Regions from separate parts of the Streptomyces sp. NBC_01476 genome, predicted to be linked through region 3. Evidence: riboswitches for the same ligand, from Rfam matches in the RefSeq annotation. Region 3 holds a riboswitch; each other region holds the start of a gene.
The links. A riboswitch is a leader RNA that binds a small molecule or an ion and turns the genes downstream of it on or off. The one in region 3 is predicted to bind cyclic di-AMP.
Positions count from the first base shown of each region.

Region 1 (7,362 bases), 450 kb from region 3:
AGGAACTGCTGCGCTACGACGGCCCGGTCGAGATGGCCACCTGGCGCTACGCCACCGAGCCGCTGTCCATCGGCGGCCAGGCCGTGGCGGCCGGCGACCCGGTCCTGGTGGTGCTCGCCGCCGCCGACCGCGACCCGGCCCGGTTCGGCGGCCCCGACACCCTGGACCTGGCCCGCCGGGACAACCCGCACCTCGGTTACGGGCACGGCATCCACTACTGCCTCGGCGCCCCGCTGGCCCGGCTGGAGGCAAGAACGGCGCTGGCCCGTCTGCTCACCCGGCTGCCCGATCTGCGCTCCGGCGCCGACCCGGCGGAACTGCGCTGGCGCGGCGGCCTGATCATGCGCGGACTGCGGACGCTTCCGGTGGAGTTCACCGCGCAGTCACCTTCCGGTCCCACCAGGTGACGTGACGGCCCGTCACCGCCGTGACCCGGACGTGATGATCGCTACATCGGCTTGTGATCCGGCGGTCAATCCCGCTACGTTCTGCGGTCAACGCGAGGCACGCACGGCTCGCGGGACGCGCCGATCCCCACCAGCGCACACCGCCGCGGACGGAAATCCGGCCAGATCGGCCGAGTTCGCAGGTCACCGGACCAGGGCGGGAGCGTACGGGCGCGTAAGGCCAGAAAGAAAGGCGACCGCAATGCTCTCGTCAGGTAACGGACGGCACCGACGCCCCCGCCCGACCCCCGCGGCCGTGGTGACCATGGCGACCGCCGCCGCGACAGGCGCCGGCATCGCCCTCCCGCTGCTCGGCGCCGCCACCGCCCAGGCCGCGGACCAGACCACCTGGGACCGTGTCGCGTTCTGCGAGACCGGCGGCATGTGGCACGCCAACACCCACAACGGCTTCTACGGCGGCCTCGCCATCACCCAGGACACCTGGGACCAGTACGGCGGCACCGCGTACGCCAAGCGGCCGGACCTCGCCACCGAGGCCCAGCAGATCGCCGTGGCCGAGAAGATGCTCACCGACCTGGGGCCGAACGCCTGGCCCGGCTGCGAGCAGGGCACCGGCCTGCTCCCCGACGACGCCGCGCCGACCGACCCGGGCGCCCCGACGCCGGCGCAGCCCGGCGAGCACACGCCCGCGAGCACCCCGACGACGGACCCGTCGACTCCGGCGACCACGCCGCCGAGCGCCGGCACCGGCAGCACGGACCCGACGGCCACCCCGCCGCCGGTCACCCCCACCACGCCGTCGACGGGCAGCACCGACCCGACCGCGACGCCGCCGCCGGTGACGCCCTCCGACCCGACCGTGCCCGGTACGCCCGCCACACCGCCCACCGGGACCGTCACCCCGCCGCCGGTCACCCCTGGCTCCGGCGCCACCACGCTGGCCCCCACGGACCCCACGGCGGGCCTCCCGGGCGCGAGCGACGGCACCGGCAGCACCGGCAAGCACGCGAAGCCCTACAGCCCCACCGACGAGGAACTGGCCGCACAGGACCAGGCGACCCGGACGCAGATCTACTCGATCACCGACCCGGGCCCGGTGAACACCTCGGTGGATACCACCAACAAGGGTGATGATTCGGGCACTTCACGGCCCGACGGCTACACGGTGGGTCTTGGCGACTCGCTCTCCGGCATCGCGACCGCGCAGCATGTGGACGGCGGCTGGCAGCACCTCTACGACATCAACCACCAGTCGATCGGCGACAACCCGAACCTCATCAAACCCGGACAGATCCTCAACCTCGGCTGAGAAATGGGTTGATGACGGTCGGCCGACAAACCGGACGTACCGCTCACGGTTCCTCTCCGAAGATGTGACAAGCCTCTCTCCGGCCGCTGTGACCGCCCGCTCGCAGAGCGCTGAAACTCTCCGCCGTGACCTGCGACTTCGTTCAGCGGCCGGGCGGGCGGACCCGGTAGGCGGTCCGAACCGGGATGTTTGTCCTATCGGTGGGGCTGTGCTTAACGTTTTGACGCTCGCCACAGCGGGCCCCGCCGGGCAGGAACGCCGAGTCCTGCCGCCGCCCGACGGGAACAGTCGACGCGAAAGCGCCGCAGGCAGGAGCGGGGGACCCAAGGTCTTCCGCCGGACCCCGGCCGTACGCCGCCGCAGCACCGGAGAGCATCCGGGCTTGCGTACGTACACCAGGCAGGGGCCCGGCTTGGGGTGAAGCCGAGATGGCCGCACGAGCACGATGCGGTCCGGCCGGGCAACTCACGTCCGAACCCGACAGCTGACCTCGTAGGCGTCGGTGAGGGACCCAAAAAACCATGGCTAAGCACCGTCGTGCCTCCAAGCTCGTCCGATTCGCCACATTCGCCGGTGTTGCCGGTACCGCGATCGCCGTACCGCTGATCGGCGCCACCTCCTCGTCGGCCGCCTCGGTCGCCACCTGGGACGCCGTGGCGCAGTGCGAGTCCGGCGGCAACTGGTCCATCAACACCGGCAACGGCTACTACGGTGGCCTGCAGTTCTCGCAGTCCAGCTGGGAAGCGGCCGGCGGTCTGCAGTACGCCCAGCGTGCCGACCTCGCCACCAAGGACCAGCAGATAGCGGTCGCCGAGAAGCTGCTCGCCCTGCAGGGCCCGGGTGCCTGGTCCTGCGCCGGTGCCGGCGGTCTGACCGCGGGCGGCCCGTCGCCCGACGTCAACACCGGTGGCTCGTCGTCCGCCTCGGACAGCAGCTCCACCACCACCAAGGCGTCCACCCCGGCGAAGACCACGCACAAGGCCGCCGCCCCGGCGCACTCCGCCCCGCGCCACACCACCCACCACAAGGTGGTCCAGAAGGGCGACGGCGAGTACACCGTGGTCCACGGCGACTCGCTCTCCAAGATCGCCGCCGCGCACCACGTGGCCGGCGGCTGGAAGAAGCTCTACGAGCTCAACCACGGCATCGTGCAGGACGCGAACCTGATCTACCCGGGCCAGCACCTCCACCTGAGCTGATCCAGGACCCGGTGACGGCCCTGACGCCGCCGCCGGGACCGGCACCGCGGGACCCCGGACGGGCAGTTGCCGGCTGAACGCCGGATGGACGCCGGCCGAAGCCTTTCGACCACCCCGGCCGGACACGCCCTCCCCCTGGCGTGTCCGGCCGGGGTATTCCGTCTGTTGGTCCGGGCCTAGCGCCGATCCGGGCCCGGATGCCCGTTAGGCTCGTCCCGATAAAGAAGAGAAGACATCTCAGAAGGAGACAACGTGCCGTCCATCGACGTCGTCGTAGCCCGGGAAATCCTCGACTCGCGAGGCAACCCCACCGTCGAGGTCGAGGTCGGCCTCGACGACGGCAGCACGGGCCGTGCCGCAGTCCCGTCCGGCGCCTCCACCGGCGCCTTCGAGGCCCTCGAACTCCGTGACGGCGACCGCAACCGGTACCAGGGGAAGGGCGTCGAGAAGGCGGTCCTCGCGGTCATCGAGCAGATCGGTCCCGAGCTGGTCGGCTACGACGCCACCGAGCAGCGGCTGATCGACCAGGCGATGTTCGACCTGGATGCCACCCCGGACAAGTCCTCGCTCGGCGCCAACGCCATCCTCGGCGTCTCGCTGGCCGTCGCGCACGCCGCCTCCGAAGCGTCCGACCTGCCGCTCTTCCGCTACCTCGGCGGCCCGAACGCGCACGTCCTGCCGGTCCCGATGATGAACATCCTCAACGGCGGCTCGCACGCGGACTCCAACGTCGACATCCAGGAGTTCATGATCGCGCCGATCGGCGCCGAGTCCTTCTCCGAGGCGCTGCGCTGGGGCGCCGAGGTCTACCACACCCTCAAGGGCGTGCTGAAGACCCGCGGTCTGTCCACCGGCCTCGGCGACGAGGGCGGCTTCGCGCCGAACCTCGGCTCCAACCGCGAGGCGCTCGACCTCATCCTGGAGGCGATCAAGCAGGCCGGTTACGCGCCCGGCCAGGACATCGCGCTCGCGCTCGACGTCGCCGCCTCGGAGTTCTACAAGGACGGCAAGTACTCCTTCGAGGGCGAGGAGAAGTCCGCCGCCCAGCTGACGGAGTACTACGAGGACCTGGTCGCCTCCTACCCGCTGGTCTCCATCGAGGACCCGCTCTTCGAGGACGACTGGGCCGGCTGGAAGGTCCTCACCGACAAGCTCGGCGCCAAGGTGCAGATCGTCGGCGACGACCTCTTCGTCACCAACCCGGAGCGTCTGCAGCGCGGCATCGACAACGACACCGCCAACGCGCTGCTGGTGAAGGTGAACCAGATCGGTTCGCTGACCGAGACCCTCGACGCGGTCGAACTGGCCCAGCGCAACGGCTACAAGTGCATGATGTCGCACCGCTCCGGTGAGACCGAGGACGTCACCATCGCCGACCTGGCCGTCGCCACCAACTGCGGCCAGATCAAGACCGGTGCCCCGGCCCGCTCCGAGCGCGTCGCCAAGTACAACCAGCTGCTGCGGATCGAGGAGATCCTGGACGACGCGGCGGTCTACGCCGGCCGCTCCGCGTTCCCCCGCTTCAAGCACTGACCCTGCCCCACCGGTTACGCCCGCACCGGCCTTCACGGCCACCGCCTCCGTACGTCCCCGCACCCGGTCCCGTACCGTGGGCGGGGACGCAGGAGTATCGGGTACGTACGGTTGTGCGGTCAGGAACGGCGAGGGGAGTCACAGCGTGGCGGCGGACCGGTTCTCCACCGCGGCCCGGCTGAAGGCGATCGGCCAGGAGGCGCAGGCGCGCGTCTACCGTGCCGCGGCCCGGCGTCCGGTGCGCCGCAACAAGCTCACCGGCCGCGCCGCCCTGCTCGCCCTCGTGCTGTGCGCCCTGGTGATCGCCCTCGCCTACCCGATGCGGCAGTACATCGCCCAGCGCTCCGACATCGCCGACCAGCGGCGCGAGGCCCAGCAGGCCAAGCAGAAGGTCGAGCAACTGCGCGAGGAGAAGGCGCGCTGGCAGGACCCGGACTACGTCCGCGCCCAGGCCCGCGCCCGGCTGCACTACGTCCTCCCCGGTGAGACGGGGTACGAGGTCGCGGCCCCGGCGCCCAGCACGACCGCGGATCCGGCGGCGCGGCGGCGGGCCACCGACCAGGCCGCGGCGCACCGCCCGTGGTACGACAATCTGTGGGACGGCGTCGACCAGGCCGACGCCGCCGCGGCCCCGACCCGCCGCTGAGCCGCTCCCTCCGACGCAGAACGGCACATGAACAGCACCCCTGAGCACCCAGTCCCGCCCACCGACGCGGACATCGCCGCCGTCCGGGCCCAGCTCGGCCGCCCGCCGCGCGGCCTGCGCGCGGTCGCCCACCGCTGCCCCTGCGGCAATCCGGACGTGGTGGAGACCGAGCCCCGGCTGGAGGACGGTACGCCCTTCCCGACGACGTACTACCTCACCTGTCCGCGCGCGGCCTCCGCGATCGGCACGCTGGAGGCGGACGGTGTGATGAAGCGGATGACCGCCCGGCTCGCCGAGGACGGGGAACTGGCCGCCGCCTACCGCGCCGCGCACGAGGACTACATCGCGCGCCGCGACGCCATCGAGGTCCTGCCGGGCTTCCCGAGCGCCGGCGGGATGCCGGACCGGGTCAAGTGCCTGCACGTCCTCGCCGCCCACTCCCTCGCCGCCGGCCCCGGTGTCAACCCGCTGGGCGACGAGACCCTGGCCCTGCTCCCCGACTGGTGGGCGAAGGGTCCGTGCGTGCAGCCCGCGCCTGACGGCGACCCCGGATCCGAGCGCCCGGAAGCGAACGGGCGCAAGAGGAGCGAGCAGGAATGACGACACGCGTCGCGGCCATCGACTGCGGTACGAACTCGATCCGCCTGCTGGTCGCCGACCTCGATCCGGCCGCGGGAACCCTCACCGACCTCGAACGCCGGATGCGGATCGTCCGGCTCGGGCAGGGCGTCGACCGGACCGGCCGGCTCGCACCGGAGGCGCTGGAGCGGACCTTCGCGGCGTGCCGGGAGTACGCCGAGCTGATCCGGGTGCACGGTGTGCCGCACGAACGAGTGCGGTTCGTGGCCACCTCCGCGTCGCGCGACGCGGAGAACCGGGACGACTTCGTCCGCGGCGTACGGGCCATCCTCGGCGTCGAACCCGAGGTGATCACCGGTGACCAGGAGGCGGAGTTCTCCTTCACCGGCGCCACCCGCGAACTCGGCGCGGCCGACGGCCTGCCCACGCCTTACCTGGTGGTGGACATCGGCGGCGGCTCCACCGAGTTCGTGCTCGGCGACAGGCACGTCATCGCGGCCCGCTCGGTGAACATCGGCTGCGTCCGGATGACCGAACGCCACCTGCTGCGCGACGGTCACCTCACCGACCCGCCGACCCCCGAGCAGATCGCGGCCATGACCGCCGACATCGACGCGGCGCTCAGCGAGGCGGCCCGCGCGGTGCCGTTCGACCGGGCCCGTACCCTCGTCGGCCTGGCCGGCTCCGTCACCACCATCGGCGGCATCGCACTCGGCCTGCCCGCGTACGACCCGGCCGCCATCCACCACTCCCGGGTCTCCCTGGAGCAGGTCCGGGAGATCACCACCCGGCTGCTGACCGCCACCCATGCCGAACGCGCCGCGATCCCCGTCATGCACGAGGGCCGCACCGACGTGATCGGCGCGGGCGCGCTGGTGCTGCTGCGGATCATGGAGCGGACCGGGGCGAAGGAGGTCGTGGTCTCCGAGCACGACATCCTCGACGGCATCGCCTTCTCGCTGGCCTGAGTCCTCGCCTGAGCCCTCGTCAGAACTCCTCGCGGGGGCGCCCGGCGGCCCGGGCGGCCGGGGGCTGCGCGGGCGCCTTCGGAAGGCGGCCGAAAGTCCTTTGTGAAACTCTTCACATGAAGTTCCCGCCCGGCGGCCCAATTTTCCCAGGCTTCCGGGGCGCCGGACCCGGGAAAGGCATGGCCAGGCCATGTTTCAGGGGTGTGACGCCCGTCGCACCGGCGCCGTCCGGCCGACAATCGACGCTGTTCAGGGCCCAGGTGGGGGAGGGGGCCCGGTGGACCCGGTAACAAGGGGACGTACCCCCTGGTCGTGAAGCCGGGCAGGGTAGCACAGGGTGTCCAGCACCTTGTGAAGGGGCTCACGAGGGGGTGCCCCCAACGTGCTGGATACTCGAAGCATGAGCACCACGGAGCGTCCACGGATCCTCGTTGTAGGCGGCGGTTACGTCGGCCTGTACGCGGCGCGCCGCATCATGAAGAAGATGCGGTACGGCGAGGCGACCGTCACGGTTGTCGACCCGCGCTCGTACATGACGTACCAGCCCTTCCTCCCCGAAACCGCAGCAGGCAGCATCTCCCCGCGGCATGTCGTCGTCCCGCTGCGACGCGTGCTCCCCGGGGCCGAGGTGCTCACCGGCCGGGTCACCACCATCGACCAGGACCGCAAGGTCGCGCAGGTCGAGCCGCTCGTGGGCGAGTCCTACGAGCTTCCCTTCGAC
Region 1 is NZ_CP109446.1:3,058,652-3,066,013, reverse strand. Features, by position in the region: gene OG552_RS13665 (cytochrome P450 family protein) at 1-407, shown strand, start outside; gene OG552_RS13660 (transglycosylase family protein) at 712-1,716, shown strand; cyclic di-AMP (ydaO/yuaA leader) riboswitch at 2,086-2,230, shown strand; gene OG552_RS13655 (transglycosylase family protein) at 2,238-2,915, shown strand; gene eno (phosphopyruvate hydratase) at 3,168-4,448, shown strand; gene OG552_RS13645 (FtsB family cell division protein) at 4,594-5,094, shown strand; gene OG552_RS13640 (DUF501 domain-containing protein) at 5,122-5,694, shown strand; gene OG552_RS13635 (Ppx/GppA phosphatase family protein) at 5,691-6,641, shown strand; gene OG552_RS13630 (NAD(P)/FAD-dependent oxidoreductase) at 7,042-7,362, shown strand, end outside.
Region 1: it holds a riboswitch for cyclic di-AMP, as region 3 does, so the genes downstream of both, OG552_RS13655 (transglycosylase family protein) here and OG552_RS15455 (M23 family metallopeptidase) in region 3, are expected to answer to the same signal.

Region 2 (7,362 bases), 2.8 Mb from region 3:
GCGGCGGAACTCGCTGCGGCGGCGGACCACCTCGAAGCGGTGGTCGACATAGACCTGGAGCAGTTCGCGCAGGCCCAGGGTGAGCGGCTGGCCGTCCACCAGGGCGACGTTGTTGATGCCGAAGGAGTCCTCCATCGGCGTCAGCTTGTAGAGCTGCTCCAGCACGGCCTCGGGGTTGAAGCCGTTCTTGATCTCGATGACCAGCCGCAGGCCGTGCTCGCGGTCGGTGAGGTCCTTGACGTCGGCGATGCCCTGCAGCCGCTTGGCGCCGACCATGTCCTTGATCTTGGCGATGACCTTCTCGGGCCCGACATTGAAGGGCAGTTCGGTCACCACCAGGCCCTTGCGGCGGGCCGTGACGTCCTCCACCGTGACGGTGGCGCGGATCTTGAAGGTGCCGCGGCCCGACTCGTACGCGTCCCGGATGCCGGACAGGCCGATGATCCGGCCGCCGGTGGGCAGGTCCGGCCCGGGGACGTGCCGCATCAGGGCGTCGAGGTCGGCGTTCGGGTAGCGGATCAGGTGGCGGGCGGCGGCGATGACCTCGCCGAGGTTGTGCGGCGGCATGTTGGTGGCCATGCCGACCGCGATGCCCGACGAGCCGTTCACCAGCAGGTTGGGGTAGGCCGACGGCAGGACGGCCGGCTCCTGCTCCTGGCCGTCGTAGTTGGGCGCGAAGTCGACGGTGTCCTCGTCGATCGACTCGACCATCAGCTGCGCCGGACCGGACATCCGGGCCTCGGTGTACCGCATCGCGGCCGGCAGGTCGTCCAGCGAGCCGAAGTTGCCGTGGCCGTCGACCAGCGGCAGCCGCTGGGAGAAGGGCTGCGCCATCCGCACCATGGCGTCGTAGATGGACGAGTCGCCGTGCGGGTGGAGCTTGCCCATCACCTCGCCGACGACCCGGGCGCACTTGACGTAGCCCCGCTCCGGACGCAGGCCCATCTCGTTCATCTGGTAGACGATGCGGCGGTGCACCGGCTTCATGCCGTCGCGGGCGTCGGGCAGCGCGCGCGAGTAGATCACCGAGTAGGCGTACTCAAGGAAGGAGCCCTGCATCTCGTCCACGACGTCGATGTCGAGGATGCGCTCCTCGAAACCGTCGTCGGGAGGCGGCGGGGTCTTCGTCGTGCGGCGGGCCATCTCGGCGGCGCTCCTTCTTCTGGACCTGGGGACTGCTGCCGGACCGGCGGGACTTGACGCCCCGCGGCCCGGTCGGGACTGCTGCGGACCATTGTGGACCGCGCCACCGACAGCGCGGACCACCGCCCGCCGCGAGCGCGCCGTGGGCGGGAACTTCGCGCGGCACCGGCTCGCTTCCCTAGAGTGGCAGCACTCTACGCAGTCACGCAGCAGCGACCGGAAGGACAGCTTGCCCATGGGTCACACGGCCACCCCGGAGGCACACTCCAGCGGCCTGACAGCCACCGAACACCGCCTGTCGAACGGCCTGCGGGTGGTGCTCTCCGAGGACCACCTCACCCCGGTCGCGGCCGTCTGCCTCTGGTACGACGTCGGTTCGCGGCACGAGGTGAAGGGCCGTACCGGCCTGGCTCACCTCTTCGAGCACCTGATGTTCCAGGGCTCGGCCAGCGTGAAGGGCAACGGCCACTTCGAGTTGGTACAGGGCGCGGGCGGTTCGCTCAACGGCACCACCAGCTTCGAGCGCACCAACTACTTCGAGACCATGCCCGCCCACCAGCTCGAACTGGCCCTGTGGCTGGAAGCGGACCGGATGGGCAGCCTGCTCACCGCGCTGGACCAGGAGAGCCTGGACAACCAGCGGGACGTGGTGAAGAACGAGCGCCGCCAGCGGTACGACAACGTGCCGTACGGCACCGCCTTCGAACGCCTCACCGCGCTCGCCTACCCCGACGGGCACCCCTACCACCACACCCCGATCGGCTCGATGGAGGACCTGGACGCGGCTTCCCTGGAGGACGCCCGGGCCTTCTTCCGCACCTACTACGCGCCTGGCAACGCGGTCCTGTCGGTGGTCGGGGACATCGACCCGGGGCAGACGCTTGCCTGGATCGAGAAGTACTTCGGCACCATCCCCGCGCACGACGGCAAGCCGGCGCCGCGCGACGGCTCGCTGCCCGACGTCATGGGCGGCCAGCTGCGCGAGGTCGTCGAGGAGGACGTGCCCTCCCGCGCCCTGATGGCCGCCTACCGGCTGCCGGAGGACGGCACCCGGGCGGGCGACGCGGCCGACCTGGCGCTGACCGTGCTCGGCGGCGGCGAGTCCTCCCGGCTGCACAACCGGCTGGTGCGGCGCGACCGCACCGCGGTGACGGCCGGCTTCGGGCTGCTGCGGCTGGCGGGGGCGCCCTCCCTCGGCTGGCTGGACGTCAAGGCGTCCTCCGGGGTCGAACTGACCGCCATCGAGAGCGCGGTGGACGAGGAGCTGGCCCGCTTCGCCGAGGAGGGCCCGACGCCCGAGGAGATGGAGCGGGCCCAGGCGCAGCTGGAGCGGGAGTGGCTGGACCGGCTGGCGACCGTGGCCGGACGGGCCGACGAACTCTGCCGGTTCGCGGTGCTCTTCGGCGACCCGCAGCTCGCGCTGACCGCGGTGCAGCGGGTGCTGTCCGTCACCGCCGAGGAGGTCAAGGCGGTGGCCGCGGGGCGGCTGCGGCCCGACAACCGGGCGGTCCTCGTCTACGAACCCACCGGGGGCGACCAGGCCGAAGGCGCCGAAAGCGCCGAAAACGCCAAGGGTGCCGAGGGCGCCGAAGCCACCGAGGCGACCGAGCAGGAAGAGAGCGAAGCGTGAGCGACACCGCGGCCGTCATGACGTTCCACCCGCAGCCGCAGCCGGGCGAGCCCAAGCCGTGGGCCTTCCCGGCGCCCGAGCGCGGCACCCTGCCCAACGGGGTGACACTGCTCACAAGCCACCGGCCGGGACAGCAGGTGATCGCGGTCGAGGTGGTGCTGGCCGCGCCGCTGGACGCGGAACCGGAGGCCCTGGAGGGCGTGGCGACCATCATGGCCAGGGCGCTCTCCGAGGGCACCGACGAGCACAGCGCCGAGGAGTTCGCCGCCGAGCTGGAGCGGTGCGGCGCCAGCTTGTCGGCGCACGCCGACCACCCCGGTGTCCGGGTCTCCCTCGAAGTGCCCGCCTCCCGGCTGGACAAGGCGCTCAGCCTGCTCGCCGAGGCGCTGCGCGCCCCCGCCTTCGCCGAGTCCGAGGTGAAGCGGCTGGTCGCCAACCGGCTCGACGAGATCCCGCACGAGCTGGCCAACCCGGCCCGCCGCGCGGCCATGGCGCTGTCCAAGGAGCTCTTCCCGTCCACGCTGCGCATCTCACGGCCGCGTCAGGGCACCGAGGAGACCGTCCGCGGCATCGACGCGGCAGCGGTCCGGGAGTTCTACACCGCCCATGTCCTGCCGGCGACGTCCACCGTCGTGGTGGTCGGCGACTTCACCGGCATCGACCTGCCGGCGCTGCTCACCGAGACCCTGGGCCGCTGGACCGGGGGCGCCGCGAAGCCGCGTCCCCGCCCGGCGCTCACCTCGGACGACACCGCCCGGGTGGTGATCGTGGACCGGCCGGGCGCGGTGCAGACTCAGCTGCTGATCGGCCGTACCGGGCCCGACCGCCAGGACCCGGTGTGGGCGGCCCAGGTGCTCGGCACGTACAGCCTCGGCGGCACCCTCACCTCACGGCTGGACCGGGTGCTGCGCGAGGAGAAGGGCTACACCTACGGCGTGCGGGCCTTCGCCCAGGTGCTGCTCAGCTCGGCCGACGGCACCGGCGCCGCGCTGCTGGCGATCAGCGGCTCGGTGGCCACCGAGGTGACCGGCCCGGCGCTGGCCGACACCTGGCAGGTGATCCGCACCCTCGCCGAGGGCGGTCTCACCGAGGAGGAGCGGGACGTCGCGGTGCAGAATCTCGTCGGGGTCGCACCGCTGCGGTACGAGACCGCCGCCGCGGTCGCGGACACGCTCGCCGACCAGGTGGAGCAGGAGCTGCCGGACGACTACCAGGCCCGGCTGTACGCCCGGCTGGCGGCCACCGGCACCGTGGAGGCCACCGCGGCGGTGGTGAACGGCTTCCCGCTGGACCGCCTGGTGGTGGTCCTGGTCGGTGACGCGGCCTCCATCGAGGAGCCGGTACGGGCCCTCGGGATCGGTCCGGTGAGCGTCATCGGCTGACGGCACACCGGGCCGCACCGGCGAGGTGCCGGCCGGGCTCCGCGAGCCCGCCGCAGGCTTCACCCCCACACCCCGGAACCCCGGTCGCCCCTCAGGCATCGGGGTTCCGGGGTGTTTTGCGCCCTGCCGGGGTGTGTGTGGCGTGCGCTACATATCAGCTGATCTGTTTGGTGTACGGCCAAGTGCCCGGTTAGCGTCAACGCGCGTTGCCCGTGAAAGGCAGCAGCGTCCGATTCGTCCGGCCGCACCCAGACATCGCCGAGTCCCCGCGAGGGGAGCCGGGGACCCACGTCCCTGGGGTGAATCGGGGCCACCCGCCGCCGTAGCCGCGGATGCCCCGTAGGAGACCTTCCTGCTCCGAACCCGTCAGCTAACCCGGTAGGCGAGAAGGAAGGAAAGGAGCGACGCCTCCTCATGGCGTTCAAATTTCTGCCCGCCCCCGGCGGGAAGCACCGTCGCGTCCACCCCGGGCGTACCGCCGCCACCGTGGCCGGGATCGCCGTACTGACCGCGGGCGGCGCCATCGGCGCCAGCGCGATGGCCGCCCCCGGGCAGGCCCCCGCGGCCGCCGCGCAGCCCACCGCGTTCACCCAGGCCCTGGACGTGCACGCGTCCCTGGCGCACACCCTGGCCGCCCAGGCCGAGAGCCAGCACAAGGCAGCCGACACCGCCAAGGCCAAGGCCAAGGCCGCGGCGCAGGCCAGGGCGCAGGCCCGGGCCAGGGCCGCCGCTGCCGCGAAGGCCAGGGAACAGGCTGAGGCCAAGGCAGCCGCGGCGGCGAAGGCCGCGGCGGTCCGCACCGCGGCGCCGGCCGCCGCCAGCCGGTCCGAGGCGCGGGCCGCACTGCCCGTCAGCACCGACTCCGGCTGGATGAAGCCGGTCGGCGACGCGGCCATCGGCACCGGCTACAAGGCCTCCGGGTCGCTGTGGTCCAGCGGTTCGCACACCGGTGTGGACTTCCTGGTCGGCTCCGGCACCCCGGTCCACGCGGTCGCGGTCGGCACGGTGATCTCCGCGGGCGCCGACGGCGCCTACGGCAACGACGTGATCATCAAGCACGCCGACGGCAAGTACACCCTCTACGGCCACCTCACCGAGCCGCTGGTGTCGGCCGGCCAGACGGTCACCGAGGGCCAGGAGATAGGCATCTCCGGCGCCACCGGCAACGTCACGGGCCCGCACCTGCACTTCGAGGTGCGCACCACCCCCGACTACGGCTCCGACATCGACCCGGTCGCGTACATGGCCTCGCACGGCGTCACGATCTGATCCGGCTCCGGTCCGCCGCCCCGGCCGCGGACCGGCACGACCGAAGGCCCCGGCTGCCCCCGCCGGGGCCTTCGTCCTTGTCCGTTGGTGTCCTAAAGCGCTCCGGATCGGTCCCGGGCGTGCCCGAAAGCGCCCCTCCTGTCCAAAAACAATCCAACTATTCCAGGGGTGCTTTCCCTTTTCCCGGTGTGCTGGAATAGAGTCGCGGCACAATACGGGGAAAGAAACGGAGTCGGCGATGCGGAACCGGACGTGAACGGGGCGGACGGCGCGGGGCGGCGTATCTCGGCGCAGGTGGTGTGTACGGCCATCCGCGACGACATCGTCGGCGGTTTCTTCGCGCCGGGCAGCCGGCTGACCGAGGAGCTGCTCGCGCAGCGGTACGGGGTCTCCCGGGTGCCGGTGCGCGAAGCACTGCGCACCCTGGAGTCCGAAGGGTTCGTCCGGACCCGCAGACATGCCGGGGCCTCCGTCGCGGAGCCCACCGAGCAGGAGGCGGCCGACCTGCTGGAGATACGCGGACTGCTGGAGCCACTGGGCGCCGCCCGCGCGGCCCAGCGGCGGACCGAGGCGCACCTGAAGGTGCTGCGCGGTCTGGTCCGGCTCGGGCAGGAACGCGCGGTGCAGGGGCAGTTGTCCGACCTGCCGTCCCTCGACGGCTGGTTCCACGAGACGCTGGCCCAGGCGTCCGGCAGCCCGACACTGGCCGCCCTGCTCACCCAGCTGCGGCACAAGATCGCCTGGGTGTACGGCGACGGCGGCACCACCAGGGCCGCCGAGTCGTGGGAGGAGCACGCCGCGATCATCGACGCGGTGGCGCGCGGCGACGCCGAACGGGCCCGCCGGCTGGCCGCGGTGCACGTGGAGCGGGCGGCCGCGGTGAGGATCCTGAAACATCCCGTAAACGCGGTGCGCCGCCGCGCTTAACATTCACACCGTATACAAGGGCATAGAATTGTGGCCCGCGTAAATGCAAGAAAGCGGGACCGGACATTCCATGGGGGAATGTCCGGCCCCGTTGCATTCCGCTGCCCGCGGCCGGGCGGTGGCCTGAAATAAGCGCCGCCCGGGTCCGGAAGAAGATCTCTCAGACGGTTTCCGGCAGTTCGTCGAGCCCTTCCGAGACGAGTTTCGCCAGCCGGTCGAGCGCGGCGTCGGCGCCCTCGGCCGACGAGGCGAGCACGACCTCCTCGCCCCCTTGTGCGCCCAGGCTCAGCACGGCCAGCATCGACGCCGCGTTCACCGGGCCGCCGTCCGCCTTGGCGATGGTGACCGGCACGCCGGCGGCCATCGCCGCGCGGACGAAGATGGACGCCGGGCGGGCGTGCAGACCCTCTGCCCAGCCGACGTTGACGCGGCGCTCAGCCATGGTGATGCCCTTCGGTTAGGTCCCGCACAGTGCGTCCAGCCTGCCTGTTACGCGTCGGCCGCGCGAGTAGGGCGCGCCCGCTTACGCTGGGGCCATGACGGAGCAGCCGGCTCACCCCTACCCGGTCCACTGGGAGGCGGACGTCGTCCTGCGCGACGGCGGCATCGCCCACATCCGTCCGATCGGTCCGGGCGACGCGGGCCGGCTCGTCGACTTCTACGAGAAGGTCTCCGACGAGTCGAAGTACTTCCGCTTCTTCGCCCCCTACCCCCGGCTCTCCGACCGTGACGTGCACCGCTTCACGCACCACGACTACAACGACCGGGTGGGCCTGGCCGCCACCGTGGGCGGCGAGTTCATCGCCACCGTCCGCTACGACCGCACCACCGCGGACGGCCGGCCCGCCTCCGGGGCGGCCGGCACCCTGGCCGAGGTGGCCTTCCTGGTCCAGGACGCCCACCAGGGCCGCGGGGTCGCCTCCGCCCTGCTGGAGCACATCGCCGCGGTCGCCAGGGAACGCGGCATCCTGCACTTCACCGCGGAAGTCCTGCCCGCCAACCGCAAGATGG
Region 2 is NZ_CP109446.1:6,266,647-6,274,008, forward strand. Features, by position in the region: gene OG552_RS27440 (DNA gyrase/topoisomerase IV subunit A) at 1-1,143, opposite strand, end outside; gene OG552_RS27445 (M16 family metallopeptidase) at 1,379-2,773, shown strand; gene OG552_RS27450 (M16 family metallopeptidase) at 2,791-4,155, shown strand; cyclic di-AMP (ydaO/yuaA leader) riboswitch at 4,402-4,554, shown strand; gene OG552_RS27455 (M23 family metallopeptidase) at 4,570-5,424, shown strand; gene OG552_RS27460 (GntR family transcriptional regulator) at 5,677-6,351, shown strand; gene OG552_RS27465 (HPr family phosphocarrier protein) at 6,512-6,793, opposite strand; gene OG552_RS27470 (bifunctional acetate--CoA ligase family protein/GNAT family N-acetyltransferase) at 6,888-7,362, shown strand, end outside.
Region 2: it holds a riboswitch for cyclic di-AMP, as region 3 does, so the genes downstream of both, OG552_RS27455 (M23 family metallopeptidase) here and OG552_RS15455 (M23 family metallopeptidase) in region 3, are expected to answer to the same signal.

Region 3 (7,362 bases):
CGAAAGCGGTCCTGGGCACCGGCGCCGGGCTCATGGTCACCGCCAACCCTGGCTGCTGGATGCAGGTCGCCACCACCCTCGCCCGGATGGGCGAACGGATGCCCGTCGCGCACACCGTCCAGGTGCTCGACGCCGCCATCCGGGGCGTCCCCGTCGAACGGCTGCTCGCGCAGGCCCTCGACGGCCCCGGCACCGCCCTCACCACCTCCCCCGCCGACCGGAGAGCCGTACAGACAAAGGGGTCAAGATGACACACACCGTCGGTCACCAACTCGCCAGCTATCAACAGGACTACAGCCCGATCGGCAGCTCCCTCGGGCTGTCGTCCCTGGTCGCGATCCTCCCGCTGCTCGTGCTCTTCGTCCTGCTCGGCGTGCTGCGGATGAGAGCGTGGCTCGCCTCGCTGATCGCGCTCGCGGTCGCCGTACTGATCGCCTGCGCCGGGTACTCGATGCCGTTCGCCGACGCCCTCAACAGCGGTGCGCTGGGAGCGGCGTTCGGCTTCTTCCCGATCATGTGGATCGTCATCAACGCGATCTGGGTCTACAACCTCACCGTCGAGACCGGCCACTTCGACGTCCTGCGCAGGTCGTTCGCGTCCATCAGCGACGACCGGCGGGTGCAGGCCATCATCATCGCGTTCTGTTTCGGCGCGCTGATGGAGGCCCTGGCCGGCTTCGGCACCCCCGTCGCGATGACCTCGGTGATGCTGATCGCCCTGGGATTCCGGCCGTTGAAGGCGGCGATCGTGGCCCTGGTCGCCAACACCGCGCCGGTCGCCTTCGGCGCCATCGCGGCACCCATCACCACCCTGGCCGGCGTCACCAGCCTGCCGGTGGACGACCTCGGCGCGATGGTCGGCCGGCAGACCCCGGTCCTGGCGCTCTTCGTGCCGCTGGCCCTGGTGTTCATCGTGGACGGCAAGCGCGGCCTGCGGCAGACCTGGCAGCCGGCTGTGCTGTGCGGTGTGGTCTTCGCGGTCTTCCAGTACCTCGCGTCGAACTTCTGGTCCGTACAGCTCGCCGACATCGTCGCCGCTCTCGTCTCGGCTCTCGCGCTGCTCGCTTTCACCCGGGTGTGGCAGGCGGCCGAGCCGTACACCGAGACCGAGGAGGACGACGGCTTCGAGACCGGCGGCGCCGGCGGCGGCACCGGACGGCCGCTCGCACCGGCCGGCGGCGGCGACGGTGCCCCCGCCGGGCACACCGACTCCCTCGTCCTGACCCGGGTCGACTCCGAGGCCGAACCGGCCCCGCGCGACACCCCGCTGGACGTCTTCAAGGCGTACGCGCCCTACCTGGCGATCATCGTGGTGTTCGTACTGGCCACCCGCGTCCCGGCGATCACCGGGAAGCCACCGGCCAAGGCCGGCCAGACCGGCACCGGCATCGAGTCGGTCACCCACATCGTCAACTGGCCCGGACTGCACATCATCAACGCGGCCGGCAACCCGGTCGCCACCACCTTCAAGCTCAACTACCTCTCCGCGGCGGGCAGTCTGCTGCTCATCTCCGGGGTCATCAGCATGGCGCTGCTCGGCGTGGGCCTGCGCCGCGGCCTGGTCGCGTACGGACGCACCCTGGACCAGCTGAAGTTCGCGATCCTCACCGTGATGCTGGTGCTCGGGCTCGGCTACATCATGAACGAGTCCGGCCAGACCACCACGCTGGGCCTGTGGGTGGCCGGCGCGGGCGCCGCCTTCGCCTTCCTCTCCCCGATACTCGGCTGGCTCGGCGTCGCCGTCACCGGCTCCGACACCTCCTCCAACTCGCTCTTCGGCGCGCTCCAGATCACCGCGGCCCACCAGGCCGGACTGTCACCGACACTCATGGCCGCGGCGAACTCCTCCGGCGGTGTGCTCGGCAAGATGGTCTCCCCGCAGAACCTGGCGATCGCCGCGGCGGCGGTCGGCTTCGAGGGACGCGAGGGCATCCTCTTCCGGCGGGTCATCCTGTGGAGCGTGGTGTTCCTGGCGTTCATGTGCGTGCTCGTCTATCTGCAGAGCACGCCGGTGCTCGACTGGATGGTGGTGAAGACGCAGGCGGTGCCGGCGCCGTAATCGGCGTGGCCGGCGTCGTGGCCGGCGTCATGGCCGGCGTCCGTCGCCGTCCGTCGCCGTCCGTCGTTGTCACGGACCGGGACGTACGGCCGCCTCTCCCGCACGGGACCGGGAGGGGCGGCCGTACTCGGCCGGTGGCGGGGTCCCTCGCGGGTTTCCGGCATGGGCCCTCCCCGCCTTTCCGGCTTCCCCTCGGGTCCTGTCCCGCCTCTCCCGCTTCCGTGGTGCCGCCCCCGCCAGGTACCGGACACGCCGCCCCGCTGACCGCCAACTCCGCGTCCATCAGCTGGAATTGGGGGTACTTTGTCGCAGGCCCCTGGCATAGTCGCTGGTATGGAGACGGACCAATTCTGGACTCTCATCGCGGACTGCAGACGCCAGGGGCTCAGCGGCGACAAGCGGGACGCATGGCTCCGCGACGCGCTCCTCCTTCTCCCCCCACCGGACGTCATCGCCTTCCAGGCGTGTCTCGACAGCGTCACCGGCGAGGCCTTCACCTGGAACCTGTGGGCCGCCGCCGACCGCATCCTCGGCGGCTGGTGCTCCGACGACGCGTTCTGCTCCTTCCAGCAGTGGATGGTCAGCCTCGGCCGCCCGGTCTTCGAGGCGGCCCTCACCGACGCCGACGTCCTCGCCTACGCCCCGGAGGTCCTGCGCCTGTCCAGCCTGCCGCGCGCTGCCTGGCCCGCCGACGCCTGGCCCCAGTGGGAAACGCTCTCCCACCTCGCCCCCGCGGCCTACGAACAGCTCACCGGCACCTTCGACGACTGCGGGGACGCCTTCCACGCCGCCGCCCGCACCCTCCTCGCCGCCGACTCCACCACCCGCACCCCGCCCGGCCTCACCCCCTCCGGCACCCGCTGGTCCGTCCTCGACGAGCCCGAATCCACCCGCCGCCTCCCCCGCCTGACCGCGATGTTCCCCCTCCCCTGACCGGCTCAGCCCCCGTTGAGCAGGCGGAGGTAGCGGGGCCAGTCCCAGTTGGGGCCGGGGTCGGTGTGGTCGGTGCCGGGGACCTCGACGTGGCCGATGATGTGCTCGCGGTCCTTGGGGATGCCGTACGTGTCGCAGATGGCGCCGGTCAGGAGGGCCGAGGCGTGGTACATCGCGTCGGTGAAGTAGGAGGGGTCGTCGACCCAGCCCTCGTGTTCGATGCCGATGCTGCGGGTGTTGTAGTCCCAGTTGCCGGCGTGCCAGGCGACGTCGTGTTCGCGGACGCACTGGTCGACGGCGCCGTCGGCGGAGCGGACGACGTAGTGGGCCGTGGCGGCGTGGGCGGGGTCCTGGAAGAGGGAGATGGTGTCGGCGAACGTCTCCTGGGTCACGTGGATCACCACGAGGTCGATCGGGTACGTCGAAGGGCGGTCCGAGGCCGTGTAGTTGGCGGGGCTGGCCGGCGCCCAGGTGGCGCCGGGGTAGTCGACGCCGGCCGCGTGCGCACCGCCCGCGCCGCCCCAGAGCTGGCCGGCGGCGACCGCGCCGGCCGCCGCGCCCAGGGCGAGGCCGCCGCGCAGCAGCGAGCGGCGGGTGGGGGTGTCCGGTGGGGCGGACCGGCTGGAGGCGTAAGGGAGTTGGGGGCGGCTGGGTCGTACCATGGCGGGCTCCCTGGGGTGTGCGGTCGCAGGGCTGAATTGAGCGGGTCCATGACAACAGCGAGACCATCGTGCGGCCCTTGCGTCCGGCCTCACAAGCGATTCGCCCCTTGGCACAGGACCAGACCACTGGCACTCGTCCGTCGTGGGGACCTCCGTCGTCTCGTTTCGTTCACGATTGATCACCGACGGTAGCCAGTCCGACCGCTCCGGATAACGACTGACACACGCTCACATCACCACCCGGCCACGCCAGGTGCCTGTTTTGCCCGGATGGACCTGCGCATGTCCTCTTGCTGACCACCCCCAACTCTCCGATTCGGCTTGGAAAACGTCTCCGGCTCTATTAACGTTCGATAACGCAGCGCGGTCGTCAACACCGTCGTAAGAGGCGGCACCGTGCGCTTGCCGAATCCCGTCCGCGGGAACCGGGGACCCAACATCTGGGGTGAATCGGGCAGCGACCAGGCCCGTAGGAGACCTTCCTGCTCCGAACCCGTCAGCTAACCCGGTAGGCGAGAGGGAAGGAAAGGAGTGCGCCCGCGGTGGCGTCGAACCAGCCTGCCTACGCACCTGCCCGGCCCGAGAACGAGGCGGCCGGGGAGCGGGACGAGTTCCGTACCGACTTCCGTGGCGACTTCGGCGCCGGTTCGGGCACCGGTTCCGGCACCGCCGGCGTCCGTACCGAACGGGGCACCGACTTCGGAACCGAGCCGGGCACTTACTTCGGCGCCGGTTCCGGGACCGGTTACGGCACCGGTTCCGGCACCGGTTCCGGCACTGACGACGCGACCGGGCGAGGCTCACTCCCCGCTGAGATATCCGCCTCGATGCCGGCGCAGCTTCCCGCACCGCTCCCCGCCTCAGAGCCGGTCCGGGAGCCGGTCCGGGAGCCGCTCCCGGATTCTGCCCCGGTGCCGCTTCCGCGCCAGCGGACCCTGGCGCGCGGCTCGGCGGTCCTCGGCATAGCGGCGATGGCGGCGGTCGGGGCGAGCGGGGTGGCCACCGCGGCCGGCACCGCAACGGCTCCGGCACCGGTGCCCGTCTCCGTACCGGATGCGCCCGACGTACCTGACGTACCCGGCGCGGCTGAGGTCCCCGGCGCCGCCGCCGTGCCCGCGGCGCCGGCCGTGTCTGTCGCGCCCGCCGTGCCTGTCGCGCTGCCCGAGGCGTCCGTCGCGCTGCCGGCGCCGTCCGGTGCGGTCCCCCTGCCGCCGGAAGCCGCCCGCACACCGCTCGCGGACCCGGGCGAGGCGCTCCTCACCCGCATCGTCACGCACGCCACCGAGGCCCGCGAGGCCGTCGCCCGCGCCGAGCGCGAAGCCGCCGCGAAGGCCGCCGCCGACCAGGCGGCCCGGGCCGCGGCCGCGCAGAAGGTACGGGAGCAGGCCGCCGCCGCGAAGGCCGCCGCCGAGGCGAAGGAGAAGGCCGAGACGGAAGCCGCCGCGAAAGCCGAGGCCGAACGCCTCGCCCGCCTCGCGGCCTCGTACATCAAGCCCGTCTCCTGCTACACCCTCACCGCGGGCTTCGGCGAGGCCGACCTGTGGGGCAACATCCACGCGGGCCAGGACTTCGACGCACCCACCGGCACGCCGGTGCATGCCGTGCACGGCGGTACGGTCACCTCGGCCGGCTGGGCGGGGGCGTCCGGCTACCGGGTCGTGGTCACGCTCGACGACGGCACCGAGCTCTGGTACTGCCACCTCTCGACGATGGTCGTCACCTCGGGGCGGGTCACGACCGGCGACACGATCGGCCGGGTCGGCGCGACCGGCAACGTCCCGGCGCCGCACCTCCACCTCGAAGTCCGCCCGGGCGGCGCGGACGCGGTGGACCCCCTGCCGTGGCTCACCGCCCACGACGTACACGTCTGACCCCCGCCCTGCCCCCTGAACCCCGGCGGCCCTGGCTACTCCCCCCCAGCCAGGGCCGCCGGTCTGCTTACGGCCCGGGGGCAGTACGGAATGAGGCCGGGGCCCGGCGTCACGAGCCCGCGTACGGGGTAGGGGCCGTCGCGGCTTGCCCTGCGTACGGTTCCGGGGCCGACGCTACGGGACCGTCATACGCGGCGCGGGCAGGGTTACGGCCCTCCCCGTAAGCGACCAGGAGGACTACTCGCCGCGCCCCGACAGCGCCCAGGACGCCACCGCCACCCCGCCCGCAACGGCGAACACCGCCGGCCACGCGCCGACCTTCTTCGCCAGCGGATGGGCCCCGGCGAACGCGGCCAGATACGCGCCGGTCATCCCCACGGCGACCCCCGTCCCGGCCCGCCGCTTCCACTCCCGCGCCGCCACCGCGCCGGCCGCGGCCAGCGCCACGCCCCCCAACTCCCGCCGCTTCGTCCACCGCGCGACCCCGTACCCACCGATCAGCCCACCCGCAGCCGCCGCACTCCCCAACACCCCAGCCATCCGACCTGCCTCCTCCCACCTCACCACCAGATCCCCCGAGGCTAACCCCGACCCCGGGCCGCCGACGCGGCAGGTCAGACGCGGAAGCCCACTTCTCCGGCCCGGACCGCCCTGATGAATGCCGCCCAGCCCGCCCGCGAAAAGGTCAGCACGGACCCGTGCGCCCCAGGAGGCGCTGAATGTCGCGGGCACAACCCCAGGAGAGGGTGACGCCGGCGCCACCGTGGCCGTAGTTGTGAAGGACAGTTCGGCCGCTGGGGCGCTCCTCGACTTCGACGCGGACGACTGCGCGAGTCGGGCGGACGCCGACGCGGTGTGCAAGTACGCGGGCGCCGGCGAGGCGGGGTTCGACAGCCGTGCATCGGCTCAGGATGGCGTCGGCTGCTGCTGGGTCGGGGTTCAGGTCTTCGCGGCCGTCGACGGCGGTGCCGCCCAGGACGACGGTGTCGCCGTGGGGGTAGATGCACAGCAGGTCGGGGGAGGTGCCGGTGTCCTCGGAGAAGAACTCGGTGATCCCGGGGTTGGTGACGATGACGTGCTGGCCGCGAATGGGGCGGAGGGTGCTGTCGTTCGCGAGTTGGCGTGAGCCGAGACCGGCACAGTTGACCACGACGGGGCCGAGCCTGGGATCGTCCAGGTCTGTCACCTTGCCCTTGGCGATCGTGGCGCCGGTGGCGATCAGGCGAGTATGGAGGTGAGCGAGGTAGACGGGCATGTCGACAAGGGGGACCTCGAACCGGTAGCCAGTCGTGAAGCTCGGGGGTAGTGCGGCAGGGGTGCAGGGCAGGAAGCCGGGCAGCGTCGTCGCCCAGTCAGGCGGGGTGCCAGTGTGCCGGGAGGCTTCGATGCCGGGGGTGATACGGACCCCAGCGCTCGGATCGTCAGCCAGCGTGCGGAAGATCCCCAAGGACTGCCGGCTCCACTCGTCGACCTTCTCCTCGGGCTCGACCAGGTAGGGCCCCCCACATGGCGCCGGCTGCCAGCGAGGTCCGGCCAGGCCACTCCGCAGCAATCACGTGGACGCGTACCCCGGCCTCCGCGAGGACGACGGCAGTGGTCAGGCCGGACACGCCGGCCCCAATGACGCTTACCTGCTCTGCCTCGGCCACAGGACGGACCCTAGCGTGTGGCTGCGGGCTGGGCGCGGTGCTTGGCGAGGCCGCGTTCCAGTTCCGGCAGGAAGCTGCGGACGTGCGGGTTGCGCTGGCGGCACCGCAGGTCAACGGCCGGTGGTGAGCAGTGACGTTCCCTTGGCGGTAAGGCGGCCACCTTCCGCCGTGACATCTTCACTTCGGCG
Region 3 is NZ_CP109446.1:3,507,973-3,515,334, reverse strand. Features, by position in the region: gene OG552_RS15475 ((Fe-S)-binding protein) at 1-251, shown strand, start outside; gene OG552_RS15470 (L-lactate permease) at 248-2,059, shown strand; gene OG552_RS15465 (DUF4240 domain-containing protein) at 2,393-2,992, shown strand; gene OG552_RS15460 (N-acetylmuramoyl-L-alanine amidase) at 2,998-3,654, opposite strand; cyclic di-AMP (ydaO/yuaA leader) riboswitch at 4,048-4,184, shown strand; gene OG552_RS15455 (M23 family metallopeptidase) at 4,197-5,525, shown strand; gene OG552_RS15450 (hypothetical protein) at 5,763-6,065, opposite strand; gene OG552_RS15445 (FAD-dependent oxidoreductase) at 6,211-6,972, opposite strand; gene OG552_RS15440 (hypothetical protein) at 6,947-7,135, opposite strand; gene OG552_RS15435 (DUF397 domain-containing protein) at 7,352-7,362, opposite strand, start outside.